Regions from separate parts of the Halioglobus sp. HI00S01 genome, predicted to be linked through region 1. Evidence: predicted binding sites of a transcription regulator. Region 1 holds the regulator's gene; each other region holds the start of a gene.
What was found. The regulator sigma-54, encoded in region 1, starts transcription at its own class of promoters, with help from an activator protein. The targets are predictions, from matches to a motif close to TGGCACANNNNTTGCNNT.

Region 1 (2,223 bases):
CGACAACATTATGTCAATCCTGGAAACCCGGCCGGACCTCAACCGGGCCCAGCGCCGGGAGCGCTGCGACCAGCTGCTCGAGGAGTTTAATGTCCAGCATTTACGGGACAGCCTCGGGCAGGCCTTGTCCGGCGGCGAGCGGCGACGCATTGAAATCGCCAGAGCCCTGGCCACCGAGCCCGACTTCATCCTGCTTGATGAACCCTTCGCCGGCGTCGATCCGATTTCTGTGAATGACATCAAGCACATTATTACGCATCTGCGTGACCGCGGTATCGGCGTACTGATTACCGACCACAACGTCAGGGATACCCTCGATATCTGCGAAAAGGCCTTTATTGTCGGCGAGGGGCATATTATCGCCTCTGGCACCGCCAATGATGTGCTGTCCAACCAGCGCGTTCGCGACATCTATCTGGGCGAACAATTCTCGCTATAGCCCTTGTCCCTTTTGGGGGCACATGTCAACAAGCAAATTTCGCGCCACAACCTTGCCACCCCCGTCAGCGGGAAGCTACACTTCTTCTCGATGTATAGCACGGTGCACCTCTCGAAGTGCACCTCTCGAAGTGCACCTGAGGGCGCAAAATCCACTCATGAAACAATCGCTGCAGTTAAAGCTGGGCCAGCAGCTGACCATGACCCCCCAATTGCAACAGGCAATACGCCTGCTGCAGCTGTCGACCGTGGATTTACAACAGGAGATTCAACAGGCGCTGGATAACAACCCCCTGCTGGAAGCCGGCGAAGACGAGCCGGGGCCGGTAGACAGCCCCCCTGACACCGATAGCACCCCCAGCCACGACGGCCCCCTCGAAAACCTGGAGCAAACCGCTACCGCAGGGGAAAACACTCCCCAGGATACCGCTTCGGCGACCCTGCCGGACGACCTGCCCGTAGACACCCAGTGGGAGGACCTACTGCCCTCCGGCTCAGCCCCGCCACCCCCTCCCGAGGACGTTCCCGGCAGCGACTTTGAAACCCGCGGCGGTGCGCGCCAGTCGCTGCAGGAGCATCTGCTATGGCAGCTTGGCCTGAGCCGGCTATCGGACACCGACCGAGTGATAGCGCTTGCGATCATCGATGCCACGGACGACAACGGGCGACTGATGTTAAGTGTTGAAGACATCCATCAGTCGCTGCAGGGGCATGAACTGGAGATCGATGAGGACGAGGTTGTCGCAGTGCTGCATATGCTGCAGCAGTTCGAGCCTGCCGGGGTTTGCACGCGCGACCTGCAGGAGTGTCTTCTGGTGCAGCTACAGCAGCTACCGGCTGACACCCCCTACCTTGAACAAGCCCGGCAAATACTGAATCGCCATCTCGGTCAACTCGCCAGCGGCGATTTCAGCCAGATCATGCGCCGCACACGACTGAAGGAAGAGCAACTGAAAGACGTGTTGGGGCTGATTCAGACCCTGGACCCCAACCCCGGGGAAACCTTCGCTCCGAGCGAAGTCGAATACGTTGTTCCGGATGTATTCGTGAGCAAGAAAGACGGCCGCTGGCTGGTGGAACTCAACCCGGACATCGCCCCGCGACTGCGTATCAACGCGGAGTATGCCAGCCTCATCAAGCGCGCCGATAACAGTGCAGACAACACTTATCTCAAGGACAACCTGCAGGAAGCGCGCTGGTTTTTGAAGAGCCTGCAGAGTCGCAACGAAACTCTGATGAAAGTTGCCACGAAAATTGTCGAACATCAGCGCAATTTTCTGGAATATGGCGAAGAAGCCATGAAGCCACTGGTGCTGCACGATATCGCCGAGGCAGTGGAAATGCACGAGTCAACAATATCCCGGGTCACCACCCAGAAGTACATGCACACACCTCGCGGCATTTTCGAATTGAAGTACTTCTTCTCCAGTCATGTGGCCACGACGGCCGGGGGAGAATGCTCCTCCACCGCTATTCGCGCCCTTATCAAAAAACTGGTCGCGGCTGAGAATCCGCGCAAACCACTGAGTGATAATAAGATCACCCAGCTGCTGGAGGAACAGGGGATTAAAGTCGCCAGGCGCACCATCGCCAAGTATCGCGACACCCTGCTGATTCCTCCGTCGAACGAACGCAAGAGGTTGGTCTAGATGACGGCGGGCTACCTGCGGGAAAAAGTTACGCGCCGGCCATGGCTTGGTCTAGACTTTACTTCAGAGGATTAAATCCGGTACTGCCGGTTCCGGGCCACCGCCTGGATTCATCAGAAGAAGGAGCAAGTGTATG
Region 2 (2,223 bases), on a different contig from region 1:
AGCCCCTTACTGTTCGAGCTGGATATCCTCGGCGCACTCGATATAGCCATGGTCAGCGTGATTATCGCCATCCTGTTCGTCAATCTGTTCGATACATCGGGAACACTGATGGGCGTCGCAACCCGCGCCGGTCTCGTCAATGACCAGGGCGAAATCAAGAACATTGACCGCGCACTCAAGGCCGACAGCGGCGCCAGCGTGGCAGGCGCCTTTCTTGGCTGTGCGCCGGTGACCAGCTACGTCGAGAGCGCAGCAGGCGTGGCCGCGGGCGGTCGCACCGGCCTCACGGCGATCACGGTAGGCGCGCTATTCCTGTTGGCAATGTTCTTCGCACCCCTGGCAGGTATGGTCCCCGCCTTTGCCACCGCCGGCGCGCTCGTGTATGTAGCGCTACTAATGCTTTCGGGCCTCAAGGGCCTGAACTGGGACGACGCCACCGAGCTTTTACCTGCACTACTCACCACAATCATGATTCCGCTGTCATTCTCAATTGCCAATGGCATTGCCGTAGGCTTTATTACTTATGTGGCAGTAAAGGTCATTGTTGGCAGAACCGACGAGGTCAGCTTCGGCGCCTGGTTCCTGGCAGCTATATTTCTGGCCAAATTCGCCTTCGTCTAGGGGCTACGCGCCTTGCTCAGGCGCTAAAAGAGCGCAGCGTCGCACCGGATTGGGGCACACTGTCGGCATAAAAGCTGACACTTATGTCAGAAATATTTGGCCTGCGGTTAAATTGTGCCCTGAACCGAGCCAATCTTTACGAATATGGTCCCATAGTGGCTGACAACTGTCAGGCGGGCACGAAATTTGCTATTATTCCTGACACTTGTGTTAACTTTTTACAGAGCCTCTCGTGATTACATTTTTACTCAATTCGATCGAGCATCGAATTGACGACATAGACCCCAACACCACCGTGCTGGACTACCTGCGTGACCACCTGGGTCGCACCGGCACCAAGGAGGGCTGCGCCTCTGGCGATTGCGGTGCATGCACCGTGGTGGTCGCGCGAGTATCGGCGGATAATCAACTGCAGTACCGCAGCATCAACGCCTGCATTACGCCGATTGGCAGCCTCCACGGCCAGCAGCTGCTCACTGTCGAGGACCTGGCAGCAGATGGCGATCTTCACCCTGCGCAAGAGGCCATGGTGGAGTGCCATGGATCACAGTGCGGCTTCTGTACGCCTGGCTTCGTCATGTCGCTATACGCCCATTATCAGAACCACGCGCAACCGGATCGGCAGGAAATTCTCGAATCCCTTGGCGGCAACCTGTGCCGCTGCACCGGCTACCGCCCCATCTTGGATGCTGCTGTGGCTATGTACGATCCGGCTCTCGAGGCAACGCATGACCAGCCCCCCCACAATGTCAGAGGGACACTCGCGGCAATGGCGCAAGTCCCTGCGGACCTGCAGGGAGACAATCATCGCTATTTCGCCCCACAATCGTCGGCTGAACTGGCAGCGCTCTACCTACAGCACCCCGATGCCCGACTGGTGGCAGGTGCCACGGACCTCAGCCTGGAGTTGACCCAATCACTGGCAACGATCACCACGCTCATTCATACCGGGCGCGCCACGGACCTGACCGACATACAAGAGACTTCGAACCACCTCGACATTGGCGCAGCGGTCACTTACAGCGACAGTGCACCTCTGTTGCTGCATCAGTGGCCAGAATTGCACGAATTACTGGAGCGACTGGGCTCCAAACAGATTCGCAATCAGGGCACCATTGGCGGCAACATCGGCAACGCCTCGCCGATTGGCGACATGCCGCCTGTGCTGCTGGCGCTGAATGCCAGCGTAATCCTGCGCTGTGGGGAGCAACGCAGGTCAGTGCCGCTCGATACCTTTTTTGTAGGCTATCGGCGGACTGTGCTAGGCAAAGGCGAATTCATTGAGCGCATTCATGTGCCGCGGCGACACGCAAGCACTCTGTTTCGCGCCTACAAGATCAGCAAGCGTATCGACGACGATATTTCTACGGTGTGTGGAGCATTTGCCCTGGACATGGACGGCGACCGCGTGACCAGCGCGCGTATTGCCTACGGCGGCATGGCAGAGATACCCCGGCGTGCGCACTACTGCGAAGACGCGCTGCGTGACAAGCCATTAACAGAAACGACAATAAATGCAGCTGTGGCAGCGCTGGCGGAAGATTTCTGCCCAATCTCCGATTTTCGCGCCAGCGCAGACTACCGTATGCAGGTTGCTGGCAA
Region 3 (2,223 bases), on a different contig from region 1:
GCGCATAGTGTGAGCAGGTCAGGTGCACCGAGGAGGGCTATGTCATCGACGACGCTGGCAGTGGCTGCGCAGCTCAGCGGTACTATCAGGGGCCGGTTGCATGCGCTCGCGGCAAGCGCGGCGCAAACAATGCCCGTGACCGGTTGTAAGCCGCCGTCCAGTGCCAGTTCTCCAAGACATTCGCAGTGATCCAGCTTGTGCCCCGGCAGCTGCCCGGAGGCCACCAGAATACCCAGTGCAATAGGCAGATCGAAGCGCCCGCCTTCCTTGGGCAGGTCGGCCGGGGCGAGATTGACGGTAATTCGGCGATCAGGGAATTCGAAGTGGGAGTTGAGAATAGCCGAGCGAACCCGGTCTTTGCTCTCACGGACAGCGGTCTCGGGCATGCCGACGATGTGAAACGCAGGCAGCCCGTTGGAGAGATGGGTTTCGACCCGAACAGGTGGCGCCGAGAGCCCCACCAGGGCGCGGCTGTGAACAATTGATAGTTCCATGGCTCATCCTTGAGCGCGGGGCTGTTCAGATAGGTGAAAAGGCCTCAGGGGCCCTCGGACAGGGCTTCCAGTTCGGTGGTCAATTGGGCGAGTTCGGATTCGAGTTCCGCTACCCTTTCGCGAGTGCGTCTGAGAATCTCCGCCTGCACATCAAACTCTTCCCGGCTCACGACATCCAGTCTATTCAACGCTCCCTGTGCCAGCGTCTTGACGCCTTTGTCGACCTCATCGCGCAGGCCGGACTGGCCCACCATGTCGCCGACTTTTTGGAGGACGTCCCAGGGGGGGGGAGGGGGTTTGATCGCCATGTGCCTGCCTTTTCGCTATGCCTTTGCTGCAGATTCTAGAGGATTTCCCGGGGTATACCCAGATCAGAAGCGTCCACGGGTGGCGATTTCTAGTGCGCTTTCCAGTGTGCGTCATTTTGGTGCACCAAGATGGTGCGCGTGACAACTTTGGTGCGCGCGCGGTGCCTTCTTGATGCAGGAATACTGCTTCAGGTGCGTCGGTTTATTGTTAAGTAATTGATATTAATAACTAATAAAGACTTTGGCACACCATCTGCAATAATTCGGGTGGATTTGTATAGCGCGCACAACGTGCCCGAAATTAGACGAAGCAATACCAATCTGACACTCAAAACGACTTTTTGGAGATTTGGAACATGTTGAAAAAAGTACTTCCCGCTGCCGTTGCCGCCTCGCTGCTGGCTGGCGCGACTGCAACTACAGTACAAGCGGCTGAAATCAGCGCCAATGTAGCCCTGACCAGCGACTACCGTTTCCGCGGTATTTCCCAGTCCGACGAAAGCATCGCCCTGCAGGGTGGCTTCGACCTGGCGTTCGATAACGGCATCTACGTTGGTACCTGGGGTTCGTCCGTAGACTTCGATTCCAATGACGGCTTCGACGGCTCTCTGGAACTGGACTACTACGTGGGCTGGGGCATGGACATTGGCGAGAACTCCGCCATTGACGTGGGCTACCTGTACTACGATTACCCCGGAGATGATGGCGCCGAGGGCGACTACCAGGAGCTCTACGGTTCCTTCTCATTCTACGATTTCACCGTGGGCATGGCGTACTCTGACGACTATTACGGCGAGACCGATACTTTCTTCTACTACTACGCTGACTACAGCCTGGGCCTGGGAGAGAACTTCTCCCTGGACTTCCACGTTGGCTTCAACGATCTGGAAGAAGATGGTGGCTTCCTGGCAACCAGCGAAGATTCCTACACCGATTACTCTGTTGCCCTGAGCACTTCCTGGCTGGCCGTTGACTGGTCCATCGCCTACGTGGGCACCACTCTGGATGAAGAAGACGTGTTCGACACCGATTGGGGCGAAGACACTGTTGTATTCACCGTTTCCAAGAGCATGTAAGCACGTTTGAAGGCTTATCCCATGGCGCCCCCAGCGGGCGCCATTTAAGAACTCCAGGAGAGAAACATGAAACTAATCACGGCTATTGTGAAGCCCTTTAAGCTGGACGACGTGCGCGAAGCATTGTCAGAAATCGGCGTGCAGGGCATCACCGTGACTGAAGTAAAAGGTTTTGGCCGCCAGAAGGGACACACTGAGTTGTACCGTGGCGCGGAGTACGTTGTCGACTTCCTGCCGAAGGTGAAGATCGAAGTGGCCGTTGCCGACAGCGTAGTCGACCAGACCATTGAAGCCATTACCAAGGCAGCCAATACCGGCAAGATTGGCGACGGTAAAGTCTTTGTA

Region 2: a site for sigma-54 is predicted at 797-814, ahead of xdhA (xanthine dehydrogenase small subunit). Genes of this name have one in related genera too.
Region 3: a site for sigma-54 is predicted at 1,045-1,062, ahead of A3709_RS13950 (TorF family putative porin). Genes of this name have one in related genera too.

The regions. Positions count from the first base shown of each region.
Region 1 covers NZ_LWEE01000015.1:274,028-276,250, forward strand. Annotated here, with positions in the region: gene lptB (LPS export ABC transporter ATP-binding protein) at 1-439, shown strand, start outside; gene A3709_RS04320 (RNA polymerase factor sigma-54) at 597-2,087, shown strand; gene hpf (ribosome hibernation-promoting factor, HPF/YfiA family) at 2,221-2,223, shown strand, end outside.
Region 2 covers NZ_LWEE01000110.1:355,475-357,697, forward strand. Annotated here, with positions in the region: gene A3709_RS14435 (NCS2 family permease) at 1-621, shown strand, start outside; gene xdhA (xanthine dehydrogenase small subunit) at 854-2,223, shown strand, end outside.
Region 3 covers NZ_LWEE01000110.1:246,220-248,442, reverse strand. Annotated here, with positions in the region: gene A3709_RS13960 (YifB family Mg chelatase-like AAA ATPase) at 1-494, opposite strand, end outside; gene A3709_RS13955 (accessory factor UbiK family protein) at 539-802, opposite strand; gene A3709_RS13950 (TorF family putative porin) at 1,159-1,878, shown strand; gene glnK (P-II family nitrogen regulator) at 1,945-2,223, shown strand, end outside.